Regions from separate parts of the Promicromonospora noduliphila genome, predicted to be linked through region 2. Evidence: riboswitches for the same ligand, from Rfam matches in the RefSeq annotation. Region 2 holds a riboswitch; each other region holds the start of a gene.
What was found. A riboswitch is a leader RNA that binds a small molecule or an ion and turns the genes downstream of it on or off. The one in region 2 is predicted to bind thiamine pyrophosphate.
Positions count from the first base shown of each region.

Region 1 (4,241 bases), 2.0 Mb from region 2:
TGGTCGCGGGAACGCTGCCCGAGGACGTCCGCAGGCTGACGATGGGCGAGTCGGCCTGGGCGAACTCCTGAGGCGCAACGGCTCATGAGCCAGACGAGCTCGTGGGCCGTTTCGCATGCGCACTTATCCGATGTCTGAGATGCTTGTTGTTTCCGACCGGGTTGGATGGTTACCCTGGCACGGGCCCTTGACGTGGCCCCGGCCGTAACCCCGGACCTGGAAGGTCATCACCATGAGAACCCTGATCCTGCTGGCGCTCGTCGGCCTCGGCGCGCAACTGGTGGACGGCAGTCTGGGCATGGCCTACGGCGTCACGTCCACGACCCTGCTGCTCGCGATCGGCACGAACCCCGCCGCGGCGTCCGCCACGGTGCACCTCGCCGAGATCGGCACCACCCTTGCGTCCGGTGCCTCGCACTGGCGCTTCGGCAACGTGGACTGGAAGGTCGTGGCCCGCATCGGCATCCCCGGTGCGATCGGCGCGTTCGCCGGCGCCACGTTCCTGTCGTCGCTCTCGACCGAGGTCGCCGCGCCGGTGATGTCGCTGATCCTGCTCGGTCTCGGCCTCTACGTGCTGCTCCGGTTCACGGTGCAGGGCCTGCCGACCCGCTCGGAGAAGCCGCTCCGCCGTCGCTTCCTGACACCGCTCGGCCTGGTGGCCGGCTTCATGGACGCCACGGGTGGCGGCGGCTGGGGCCCCGTCGGCACGCCCGCGATCCTGGCCAGCGGCCGCATGGAGCCGCGCAAGGTGATCGGCTCGATCGACACCAGCGAGTTCTTCGTGGCGATCGCGGCAAGCGTCGGCTTCTTCGTGGGCCTCAGCGGCGAGGGCATCGACCTCACCTGGGTGCTGGCCCTGCTCATCGGTGGCCTGATCGCCGCGCCGATCGCCGCCTGGCTGGTGCGGCTCGTGCCGGCGCGCGTCCTGGGCTCGCTCGTGGGCGGTGTCATCGTGCTCACCAACACCCGCACGCTGCTCAACAGCGACTGGATCGCCGCCCCCGAGGGTGTGGCCGTTGCGGTGTACGCGGTGATCTGGGTCGGCTGGGCGGCCGCCGTCGTCTGGTCCGTGCTGGCGCACCGCCGGAACAAGGCCGCTGAGGCCGCCGAGGCCAAGGCCGAGGTCGAGGCGGCGCCGAAGCCGCAGGAGCCGGAGGCCGATAGCGTGTCGGCATGACGTCCGACCGGGTAGCCGTGATCACCGTCTCCGACCGCTGCGCACGTGGCGAGGCCGAGGACCGGTCCGGTCCGACGGCGGTGTGGCTCCTGCAGCAGGCCGGCCTCACGGAGGTGGTCACGCACCTGGTGCCCGACGGCGTCGGGCCCGTTCGTGACGTGCTGCGCACCGCGCTGGACGACGGCGCGCGGCTGGTCCTCACCACGGGCGGCACGGGGATCACGCCGCGCGACCTCACGCCGGAGGGTACGCGCGAGGTGCTCGACTACGAGGTCCCCGGGGTCGCCGAGGCCGTCCGGCAGCGGGGCATTGCCGCCGGGGTGCCCACCGCGGCGATGTCCAGGGGGCTGGCCGGCGTGGCCAGCGCCGCCGACGGCACGCGCGCGTTCGTCGTGAACCTGCCCGGGTCGTCCGGCGGTGTACGGGACGGGATCGAGGTGGTGCTGACGCTCTGGCCGCACGTGCGGTCACAGCTCGACGGCGGGGACCACTGACTTCTTCGGCGTGGTCGCGGCCGCTGCGGCGACATGGGTTGTGGGCGCGAGAACTACGCCCACAACCAGGGAAAGCTAGCCGCCCGCGAACGGCGGGAGCACGTCGACCGTGACCCCGTCGGGCACTGCCGCCTCGTCCGACGTCGCCCGGGCGCCCGCGACCAGCAGCGCGCACTTCGGCAGCACGGCGCCCAGGGCCGGGTGGGCCGCGGTGAGGGTGCTGCGGAGGCCCGCGACCGACGTCGGGCCGCTGAGCTGTTCTGTGGCGCGCCCGGCGGCCTCCCGCGCGCCCGCGAAGTAGCGGACCGTGATCATTCCGCGCGCACCCAGTCGCCCGACTTGCCGCCGGTCTTGCGCTCCAGCCGCACGTCGGCGAGCGAGACGGACTTGTCCAGGCCCTTGACCATGTCGACGACGGCGAGGCCCGCGACGGCCACCGCCGTGAGGGCCTCCATCTCGACGCCCGTGCGGTCGGCGGTGCGGACGGTCGCGGTGACGGCGACGCCGTCGTCGGTCACCTCGAGGTCCACCGCCGCGCCGTGCACGCCGATCACGTGGGCCAGCGGCAGGAGCTCCGGCGTCTTCTTGGCCGCGGCGATACCCGCGATGCGCGCCACCGCAAGCACGTCGCCCTTGGGCACCGCGCCGTCGCGCAGCGCCTGCACGACGGCGGAGGAGCAGCGGACCGTGCCCGACGCCGTCGCGGAGCGGACGGTCGGCTGCTTGGCGGTGACGTCGACCATGCGGGCCTGGCCGCGGTCGTCGAGGTGCGTGAAGCTCACGGGCCTCAGCCTATGCGCTCGTGGTCAGGGGGCCGTCGTCGCGCTGCGATGGTGGGACCACGGCCTGCGAGATCTCGCGGCGGCCGTCGGCCGCGATCCCGGCAGCCGGGATCCCGGCAGCCCCGGTCCCGGCGACGCTGCCGGGCGGACGGGCCTCAGCGGGCGACGCGCCCCGAGAACCGCATGGCCGCCTTGTGCGCGCCCTTGGCGGCCAGCCGCTTGGCGAAGACGGCGGTGCCCGCGGCGACCGCCGCGAACACGGTCGCCTGCACCAGGTCGAGCTCCGGGTCGTCCGCCTTGCTCGGGGCGTCCTTGCCGGTGACGCCCTTCCAGATCATGCTGACCGCCTTCTGCGCGACCCAGCCGGCCGCGAGCGTCAGGGCAAGAGTGCCGACCTTCTCGGCGAGTGTCTGTTCCGTCTCAGTCTGGGCCACCTCCACACCGTAGCCCCCGACGGCCGACTAGGCTGCATGGAAACGACAGGGGAGCGCCCCGACGGCGCTGAGAGTGCGGAGAACCGCAGACCCTTGAACCTGATCCGGGTCACACCGGCGGAGGAAGTCGGAGGCACGATGTTGCGTCTTTGTGGTACCCACCGCGGCACCGTTCATGCGGGAGCCGTCACCGGAGCGCTCTCGGCGGCGCTGCTGCTCACCGGGTGTTCCGCCGGGCCGGACGGCGGTGCCGGGACCGGCGGGGACGACCCGTCGGCGTCGGGCACGGTGACGCTGGTGACCCATGACTCCTGGGCGCTCGACGAGAAGCTGGTCGACCGCTTCGAGGAGCGGTCCGGCCTGACCGTCGAGGTCAGTGCGGCGGGTGACGCCGGGGCCCTGGTCAACCAGCTCGTGCTGACCAAGGACGCCCCGCTCGGGGACGCCGTGTTCGGCATCGACAACACGTTCGCCTCGCGCGCGCTCGACGCCGGGGTGGTCGAGGAGTACACGCCCGAGAACCTCCCCGAGGGCGCCGAGCAGGTCGGCGGGGCGCTGACCCCGGTCGACCAGGGCGACGTCTGCGTCAACGCGGACGAGGCGTGGTTCGACCAGGCCGGCCTCGAGGTGCCGACGACGCTGGAGGACCTGGCCGACCCGCGGTACCGGGACCTGCTCGTGGTGACCAACCCGGCGACGTCGTCCCCGGGGCTCGCGTTCCTGCTGGCGACGATCGGGGCGTTCGGCGAGGACGGGTTCGAGGACTACTGGGCCTCGCTCGTGGACAACGGCGTCAAGGTGGCCGACTCCTGGGAGGACGCGTACTACGTGGACTTCTCGGGCGCCGGGGAGGGCGGCGAGCGGCCGCTCGCGCTGTCGTACGCGACGTCGCCCGCGTTCACGGTGAGCGAGGACGGCTCGGAGTCCACCACGAGCGCCCTGCTGGAGACCTGCTTCCGGCAGGTCGAGTACGCGGGCGTCCTGGCCGGGACGGATAACCCCGAGGGCGCCAAGGAGCTGGTGGACTTCCTGCTCACCCAGGACGTCCAGGCCGCGCTGCCGGAGTCGATGTACATGTACCCGGCCGACTCCTCTGTGCCGCTGCCCGGGGACTGGCAGAAGTTCGCGCCCCAGGCCGAGGCGCCGTTCGAGGTGGACCCGGCCGACGTGAGCGAGCACCGGGACGAGTGGATCGAGCGGTGGACCGCAACGGTGGTCGGCTGAGGGGCGGGCTGCGGCCGGCGCCGCTGCTCTGGGGGGCGGCGGTCGCCGTCCCCCTCGCCTTCCTCACCGTTTTCTTCGCGTGGCCGGTGGCCGCGCTCGTGGTCCGCGGCTTCGTGCCTGACGGCGTGCT
Region 1 is NZ_CM167806.1:5,740,385-5,744,625, reverse strand. Features, by position in the region: gene AC0QU1_RS25085 (RrF2 family transcriptional regulator) at 1-71, shown strand, start outside; gene AC0QU1_RS25080 (sulfite exporter TauE/SafE family protein) at 233-1,177, shown strand; gene AC0QU1_RS25075 (MogA/MoaB family molybdenum cofactor biosynthesis protein) at 1,174-1,671, shown strand; gene AC0QU1_RS25070 (MoaD/ThiS family protein) at 1,747-1,986, opposite strand; gene moaC (cyclic pyranopterin monophosphate synthase MoaC) at 1,983-2,453, opposite strand; gene AC0QU1_RS25060 (DUF4235 domain-containing protein) at 2,609-2,887, opposite strand; TPP riboswitch at 2,925-3,030, shown strand; gene AC0QU1_RS25055 (thiamine ABC transporter substrate-binding protein) at 3,026-4,111, shown strand; gene AC0QU1_RS25050 (ABC transporter permease) at 4,087-4,241, shown strand, end outside.
Region 1: linked by a shared signal. The riboswitch ahead of AC0QU1_RS25055 (thiamine ABC transporter substrate-binding protein) and the one ahead of thiM (hydroxyethylthiazole kinase) in region 2 are both predicted to bind thiamine pyrophosphate.

Region 2 (4,241 bases):
ACATCCGCTGGGCCCCCGACGTCGTGCACACCACCCGGGCGCCGCCGGCCGCCCGCAGCGCGGGGTGCAGGCCGAGGGTGAGCTGGAAGTGGCCGAGGTGGTTGGTCGAGAACTGGGCCTCGTAGCCGCGCGCGTCGCGCACGATCTCGGCGGGCGCCGGGTAGCCGGCGTTGTTGATCAGGATGTGCAGCGGACGGCCGGTCGCGAGGTAGCTCGCGACGAAGGCGTCGATCGACGCCGGGTCCATGAGGTCGAGCTGGGCGACCTCCACCCGCTCGATCCCGGCGACCGCCGCCGCCGCTCGCTCGGTGTCCCGCGAGCCGACGGTCACCGACGCGCCGGCCCGGCTCAGCGCACGCGTCGCCACGAGGCCGAGCCCGGAGTGGCCGGCGGTGATGACGACGTTCTTGCCGGTCAGGTCGATGCCCGCGAGCACGTCGTCGACCGTGGAGGCCGCGGTGAACCCGGTTCCGATGGGCTGCTGCTTGTGTGTCATGACAGGTCCTTGTCCGTCTGGGTGGTGCGAGGCGGCGCCGTCAGGGCGCCTGGTGCGAGGCGGCGCCGTCAGGGCGCCTGGTGCGACGCGGCGCGGTCGGCGCGCCTGGTGTGGGGCAGCGCGGTCACGCCGCCGCGCGCTCGTCCGCGGGCCGACGGCGCAGCGCCGCCTGGTAGATCGCGGGCGGGTCGTAGGCCATGTCGAGGCGGCCGACGTCGGTGCCGGGCGGCACGATGGCGTCGATCCGGTCGAGGACGTCGTCGGTCAGGGTCACCTCGGCGCCGGCGAGCGCGCTGTCGAGGTGCTCCATGGTGCGCGGGCCGATGATCGCGGAGGTGACGCCCGGGTGGGCGATGGCGAACGCCATGGCGAGGTGGTTCAGCGGCATCCCCGCGTCCTGGGCGACGGGGATGAGCTGCTCGACCACGTCGAGGCGGCGCTCGTCGCGCAGGTGCTCGAAGCCGTACCGCGCCCGGTGGGTGTCGGCGTCCTGGCCCTTGCGGTACCGGCCCGTGAGCAGCCCGCCGGCCAGCGGGCTCCACACCAGGGCGCCCATGCCGTACTGCTGGACGGCCGGCAGCACGTCGCGCTCGATCCCGCGGTTCAGGATCGAGTACGGGGGCTGCTCGGTACGGAAGCGCTCCAGACCGCGCCGCTCGGCGACCCACTGCGCCTGGACGATGTCGACGGCGGGCGTCGAGGACGATCCGATGGCCCGCACCTTGCCCGAGTTGATCAGGTAGGTCAGGGCGGCGAGCGTGTCCTCGACGTCCGTGTCCGGGTCGGGCCGGTGGACCTGGTACAGGTCGATGTAGTCGGTGCCCAGGCGGCGCAGCGAGTTCTCGACCTCCGCGATGATCCAGCGGCGGGAGTTCCCGCGCCGGTTGGGGTCGTCGCCCATGGGCAGGTTGACCTTGGTGGCCAGCACGACATCGTCGCGCCGCCCCTTGAGCGCCTTGCCCACGATCTCCTCGGACTCACCGTGCGAGTAGGCGTCGGCCGTGTCGATGAAGTTGATGCCCGCGTCGAGGGCCTTGTGGATGATCTTGATCGATTCCTCGTGGTCGGGGTTGCCGATCGCGCCGAACATCATCGCGCCCAGCGCGTAGGGGCTGACCCTGATCCCGGTCCTACCGAGTGTGCGGTACTGCATGGCTCCTCCTGGGGTCGAGGTCTGGTCGGCGCCCGCGCTATGCCGTACTCTGGAACTAAGCGGAACGCTCTTCCAGAACTATATGGAAAGCCGTTCCGGATAGCAAGGGATGGAGTGACGTGACCCAGAACACAGCGCAGCGCCCGCTGCGCGCCGACGCGCAGCGCAACATCGACGCGCTGCTCGACGCCGCGAAGGCCACCTTCGGCACGTCGGGCGTCGACGCTCCCGCGAAGGAGATCGCCGACCTGGCCGGCGTCGGCGTCGGCACCCTGTACCGGCACTTCCCCAAGCGCTCCGACCTGGTCAAGGCCGTGTTCCAGAACGAGGTGGACGCCTGCGCCGACGCAGCCCCCGTCCTGGCGGGGAAGCACGAGCCGGTGGTGGCCCTGGAGAAGTGGCTGCAGCGGTACACCGAGTTCCTCGTCACCAAGCGCGGGCTCGCCTCGGCCCTGCACTCGGGCGACCCGGCGTTCGACGCCCTGCCGGGCTACTTCATCGGGCGGCTCGGCCCCGCCGTCGGTGCGCTGCTCGACGCGGCGGTCGACGCCGGTGAGATCCGCGCCGTCGCCAGCCCCAAGGACCTCCTGTACGCCGTGTCCAAGCTGTCCCTGCCCATGGACGACGAGGAGCCGGAGCACGGCCGGCGCATGGTCGACCTGCTCGTGGACGGGCTGCAGTGCGGGGCGGAGCCGGCCCAGCCCGGCCCACGAGGAGCCTGACGGCCGCCCGGAGACGGTTTCGAACACCGCCGCCGTCGGCCTATGGTGGTGCCCATTGGCGCGGGGCGCCGGGCGATGGCCCGGCTGAGACGTACCCGTGGAACCTGATCTAGGTAGTGCTAGCGAAGGGAACGCCTCATGGGTTCAGCCTTGCCCGACGCCGTCGCGTCGGTCGTCACAGCGGTGCGCAGCACCTCACCCCTTGTGCACTGCGTGACCAACGTCGTGGTCACCAACTTCACCGCGAACCTGCTGCTCGCGGCGGGTGCGGCGCCCGCCATGGTCGCCGACCCCGAGGAGGCGCCCGTCATGGCGGGCGCAGCGGGCGGCCTCCTGATCAACCTCGGCACGGTCGAGGGCGGCCAGGCCGACGGCATGCGGGCCGCCGTCGACGGCGCCACCGCGGCGGGCGTGCCGTGGGTGCTCGACCCGGTAGCCATCGGCGCGCTACCGCTGCGCACCCGGCTCGCCGCCGAGCTCCTGGCGCGCGGCCCCGCCGTCGTGCGCGGCAACGCCTCCGAGATCCAGGCCCTCGCCGGCGGCGCCGGCGGCCGCGGCGTGGACTCCCTCGACACGCCGGACGGCGTACGGGGCGTCGCGCTCGGCCTCGCCCGGTCGTCCGGCGCGGTGATCGCCGTCAGCGGCGCGACCGACCTGGTGACCGACGGCGAACGGGTGGTCCGCGTCCAGGCGGGCACGTCGCTGATGACGCGGGTCACCGGGGTCGGCTGCGCGCTCGGCGCCCTGGTGGCGGCCTGTGCGGCCGTGACCGAGGACCGCCTGCTCGCCGCCACCGCCGCGACGGCGTGGCTCTGCGTCGCCGCCGACCTCACGAACTCGCCCGCGCCGGGCAGCTTCGCCGTGGAGCTGATCGACCGGGTCTTCGACGTCGACCCGGACGCGGTGGGGTACGGCGGTGGTGTCACCGTCGAGTCGGCCGCTGGCGAGGGCGCCGGGACTGCCGGGCTTGCCGCTGGCGAGGTCTCGGACAGGGCCGCTGCCGAGGTGGCCGGCGACGGCGCGCACGAGTCCGCGCGGGCCGACGCATGAACGCCCGGCCCCGCCTCGACCCGTCCGTCTACCTCGTCACCGACACCGCGCAGTGCGGCGGCCCGGCGGGCGTCGTCGCGACCGTCGACGCCGCGGTCGCCGGCGGCGTGACCGCCGTCCAGCTCCGCGACCCGGGGGCGACCACACGCGAGCTGGTGGACCTCGGGCACGCCCTGGTCACCCTGCTGCGCCCGCTCGGGGTGCCGCTCGTCGTCAACGACCGGGTGGACGTGGCGCTCGTCATCGACGCCGACGGCGCCCACGTGGGCCAGAACGACCTGGACCCCGTCTCCGCGCGGCGGCTGCTCGGCCCGGGACGGCACCTCGGGCTCAGCGTGAGCACGCCCGAGGAGGCGCGCGCGACGGCCGACCTCCCGCCGGGCACGGTCGACCTGCTCGGCGTCGGGCCGGTGCGGCCCACCCTGTCCAAGACCGACGCGCGCCCGGCGATCGGCTTCGCGCGGCTCGCCGTCGTCGCGGCTGCGACGCCCCTGCCGTGCGTGGCGATCGGCGGGCTGCGCGCCGCCGACGTCCCGGCCGTGCACGACGCCGGCGCGGTCGGCAGCGCCGTCGTCTCCGCGGTGTGCGGCAGGCCGGACCCGGCGGCGTCCGCGCGGGAGATCGCACGTGCCTGGGACGCGGTACGGGCGGGCGGCCGCACGCGTGGTGACCACGCCGGTATGCGGTCCGGCGTGACGGCAGGACCGGCCTCGTGAGCGGTGTCCGCCCGAGCGGCCACCCGGTAGTCGCGCTGACGATCGCCGGCTCGGACCCGTCCGGCGGTGCGGGCATCCAGGCCGACCTGAAGACCTTCGCCGCG
Region 2 is NZ_CM167806.1:3,750,884-3,755,124, forward strand. Features, by position in the region: gene AC0QU1_RS16470 (SDR family NAD(P)-dependent oxidoreductase) at 1-496, opposite strand, end outside; gene AC0QU1_RS16475 (aldo/keto reductase) at 621-1,649, opposite strand; gene AC0QU1_RS16480 (TetR/AcrR family transcriptional regulator) at 1,769-2,371, shown strand; TPP riboswitch at 2,423-2,520, shown strand; gene thiM (hydroxyethylthiazole kinase) at 2,510-3,421, shown strand; gene thiE (thiamine phosphate synthase) at 3,418-4,137, shown strand; gene thiD (bifunctional hydroxymethylpyrimidine kinase/phosphomethylpyrimidine kinase) at 4,134-4,241, shown strand, end outside.

Region 3 (4,241 bases), 350 kb from region 2:
GCCGTGCTCCGTGCCCGCTGGCCGGCGGCCCGCGTGACCGGGGTGGACGCCTCCCCCGCGATGATCGAGCAGGCGCGCGCCGCCGACCCGGCCACCGAGTACGTGCTCGCCGACCTCAGCACCGACGACCGCACGGCGGACCTGGTCATCAGCAACGCCGCGCTCCAGTGGGTGCCGGGGCACCGCGAGCTGCTGACCACGCTCGCCGACCGGGCGGCGCAGACGTTCGCCTTCCAGGTGCCGGGCAACCACGACGCACCCAGCCACGTCCTGCTGCGGGAGGTCGCCGCCCGGGAGCCGTACGCCGACGTCGTGGGGCCGGTCGAGCGGCGGGCCACCGCCGACCCTGCCGAGTACCTGGACCTGCTGGCCCGACCGGGCTGGACGGTGGACGCCTGGGAGACCACCTACACGCACCTGCTGCACGGCCCGGACCCGGTGCTGCGCTGGATCGCGGCCACGGGTGCCCAGCCCACGCTCCAGGCGCTGGAGGCCAAGGATCCCGCGCTGCGCGCGCGGTTCGAGGAGGAGCTCGGGGCGGCGCTGCGCGCGGCCTACCCCGAGCGCCCGTACGGCACGCCGCTGGCGTTCCGCCGGGTGTTCGCGGTGGCGACGCGGGCCTGAGCCCGCCTGCGTGCCCGGCCCGCCTGCACGCCCGGCCCGCCTGCACGCCCGGCCCGCCTGCACGCCCGGCCCGCCCAAGCCCGGCCCGCCTTGGCCGACGACGGCGTGGTCCCGGCCGGCCGGACTACGGACGCCGGAACCGTCGCCGCCTCAGCCCCGCTGTGTCACGCGAGCCCTCAACCCGGCGAGCTCGGTGTCGACGTACCGCCGCGTGCGGCCCATCAGCAGCCGGCCCAGCAGCCACGCCAGGCCGCCGGTCTGCGTGATCGCGAGCGTGACCCGGCTGCGGCCGTCCGGCAGCGGCTCGACGAGGTGCTCCGCCTGCGTGGTGATGCCGGGCGTCTCGCTGATCCAGGCGAAGTGCCGCGGCGGGTCCCACTCGTCGACCAGCCAGACCGCCAGCGGCAGCCTCGGCTGCTCGATCCGCACCTGCGTGCCGACGTCCGGCGGGTTGGGCCCGTCAATGATCTCCACCGACGTCATGGACGACGTCCAGTCGGGCATGTGCTCGACGTCGGACAGGACCGCCCATACCGCTTCGGGCGCGGCGTCGATCTCGGCGGAGGTGCTGTAGTTCGGCATCGGTGCTCCTGTCCTCGGGGTCGCCGCCGTCGGCCGGCGTCACCCATAGTCTCGACCCTGGGGCGCCCGTGGGAACCCGACCGACACGCGTCAGGCGCGCGGCGGCGTCGGCCAGGCCGGGCGGGTGAGGCCCTGCTCGAAGAAGAGGTACTCGTGCACCGACGAGATCTCGAACGCGCGCAGCATCCGCGCCCGCTCCTCTGGCGAGACCCAGCGCGCCGCGTCGTCGGCCAGGAGCTTGGCCTGGCGGGTCGACTCCTGGAAGCCCGCGTCGCCGTACGTGCCGATCCACGCGGCGTACGGATGGTCCGCCAGGCCGCCGGGCCGGCGTCCGGCCAGGTCCACGAGCACGTTCCCGATGTGCGCGTACAGCCAGAAGCAGGGCAGCAGCGCCGCGACCGTCTCCGCGTAGCTGCCCGACGCCGCGGCGTGCAGGTGGCCCGTGTACGCCGCCGTGACCGGCGACGGCTCGACGGCGGCGACGTCGTGCGGGTCGAGCCCGGCGTGCGCGCCCAGCCAGTCGCGGTGCAGCGCCGTCTCCACCTCCAGCGCCGTGACGGACGAGCGCGCGAGAAAACCCTGCGTGGCCGCGTCGGGCGCGGCCTGTGCCGCGCGGGCCAGGACCCGGGAGTACTCGCGCAGGTAGGCGGCGTCCTGGCCGAGGTAGAACGCGAAGGACTCGGCGGGCAGCGAGCCGTCGGCGAGCGCCCGGACGAACGGCATGCGCTCCACCGCCTCGCGCCAGGGGGCGATGTGTTCCCATGCCTCGGTTGTGAAGGGGCGGGGTGGGGCGCCGTCGGCGGGCGGGGCGCCGTCGGCGGGCGCGGTGGAGGTGGAAATGGGGACAGCAGAAGTCACGGTGGACATCCCTTCGCCAGCATGATCTGGATCAGGTTCGACGGGTGTGGTCTCAGCCCGGACAGGGCACCCCGTGTCACGTGCCGCCGAGGCTACCAGGCCGGGCCGCGGCGTCGGGCCGCCGTGTGTCGCGCCGTACGTCGTGTGTCGCGCCGTACGTCGTGTGCGTGACGACGTCGTGCGCGTGGCGACGTCGGTGCGCGTGGCGACGTCGGGACGTCGTGGCCCAGCGCCGTGGCACGACGGCGTGGAGCGCGGGCGTGGGTCGTAGGCTGCAAATATGACAGAGCGCCCGATTCGCATCGGTATCCAGATCCAGCCCGAGCACGCCGAGTACCGCGCCATCCGGGACGCGGTGCTCCGCGCCGAGGATGCCGGCGCGGACATCGTCTTCAACTGGGACCACTTCTTCCCGCTGCACGGCGATCTCGACGGCAAGCACTTCGAGTCCTGGACCATGCTCGGCGCCTGGGCCGAGCAGACCGAGCGTGTCGAGATCGGCACGCTGGTGACGGGCATCGGGTACCGCAACCCCGACCTGCTGGCCGACATGGCGCGAACCGTCGACCACATGTCCGGCGGGCGCCTCATCCTCGGCCTGGGCGCCGGCTGGTTCCGGCGCGACTACGACCGGTTCGGCTACGAGTTCGGCACCGCGGGGTCGCGCATCGCGAGCCTGGCCGACGCCGTGCCGCGCATCAAGGCCCGTCTCGCGGCGGGCAACCCGGCGCCCACACGCGAGATCCCGCTCTTGATCGGTGGCGGCGGGGTGCGCAAGACCCTGCGGATCGTGGCGGAGCACGCCGACATCTGGCACTCGTTCGGCGGCGCGTCGACCCTCACCAGGAAGTCCGCGATCCTCGACGAGCACGGCGCCGCCGTCGGCCGGGACACCGCCGCGCTGGTGGAGCGTTCGGCCGAGGCGAGCGGACCGCCCGCCGCGACGGGCGACGCCCTCGTGGCCGCCGGCGCCACGCTGTTCACGGTGGAGGTGAGCGGACCGGACTACGACCTGTCCACCGCGAAGGACTGGATCGCCTGGCGGGACGCCCGGGGCTGAGGCACCGACGGCCCGGCCCGCGGCCCGACGTCTGGTGTCCCGGGCCCGGCTTGTTCCGGGCCGGGCCTGTCCTCAGAGCTCCAGGACGGTCCTGATCCCGCCGGAGTCGCTCGCGAACGCCTCCACGGCGTCGTCGAGCGGCACCCGGCGGGTCACCAGGCGACCCAGCCAGCCGACGTCGGCCCGGGCCAGGATCTCCGCGGCGGAGCGGTAGTGCGCCAGGTTGGCGTTCACCGAGCCGATCACGGCGTCGTTCTCCAGCACGATCTCGCGGTTCAGCGCCCCGGCGTCGAACGAGATCCGGCGTCCGGCCGACGTGACGCCGGTCAGGCACGTGACGCCGTAGCTCCCGGTCGCGGACAGCGCGTCGAGCACGACCTGGCTCGCGCCGGTCGCCTCGATCACCACGTCCGGCTCGACGGCGCGGGCGACGTCGACGACGGGCCGCGTGTGGTACTCGGCCCCGAGCTCCGCGACGAGCTCGGGCTTCGGCCCGTCGGCGACCCGGTCCAGGACGTGCACCTGAAGGCCGCGCTGCACGCCGATCAGCGCGGCCAGCAGGCCGATCGGACCGGCCCCGGTCACCAGCGCCGTCCGCGGCTCGAACCAGGCCCGCCGTCCGACCAGCTCGACCTGCTCCCAGGCCTTGGCGACGACGGTGGCCGGCTCGAGCAGCACGCCCACCTCGGCGAGGGCCAGGTCGAGGCGGACGGCGTACTCGGTCTCGACGGTCCACCGCTCGGCGGCGAACCCGTCGATCGCCTTGATCCCGCGCTCCGTGTAGCGACCGTTGCGGCACATGTCGAACTGCCCGCGCGCGCAGGCCCCGCACGGTTCGGGGTCGGGGCGGCGCACGACGCCGACCACGAGGTCCCCCGGCACGAAGCCCGCGTCCTCCGGCGCCGAGCGCACGCGCCCGAGCGACTCGTGCCCCAGGACCAGCCGCTCGCGCCCCGGCGGGGCCCAGCCGTACTCACCGGCGGCGATCTCCCGGTCGGTGCCGCAGACGCCGACGGCCAGGCCGTCCACCAGGAGCTCGCCCGCCCCGGCAACGGGTTCCTCGACGTCGGTGACGGCGAGGGTGCCCGGGCTCCGCGGGACCACCGTGAGCGCGCGC
Region 3 is NZ_CM167806.1:3,403,229-3,407,469, forward strand. Features, by position in the region: gene AC0QU1_RS14970 (methyltransferase domain-containing protein) at 1-624, shown strand, start outside; gene AC0QU1_RS14975 (SRPBCC family protein) at 775-1,206, opposite strand; gene AC0QU1_RS14980 (TenA family protein) at 1,297-2,064, opposite strand; TPP riboswitch at 2,056-2,148, opposite strand; gene AC0QU1_RS14985 (LLM class F420-dependent oxidoreductase) at 2,345-3,124, shown strand; gene AC0QU1_RS14990 (glucose 1-dehydrogenase) at 3,197-4,241, opposite strand, start outside.
Region 3: linked by a shared signal. The riboswitch ahead of AC0QU1_RS14980 (TenA family protein) and the one ahead of thiM (hydroxyethylthiazole kinase) in region 2 are both predicted to bind thiamine pyrophosphate.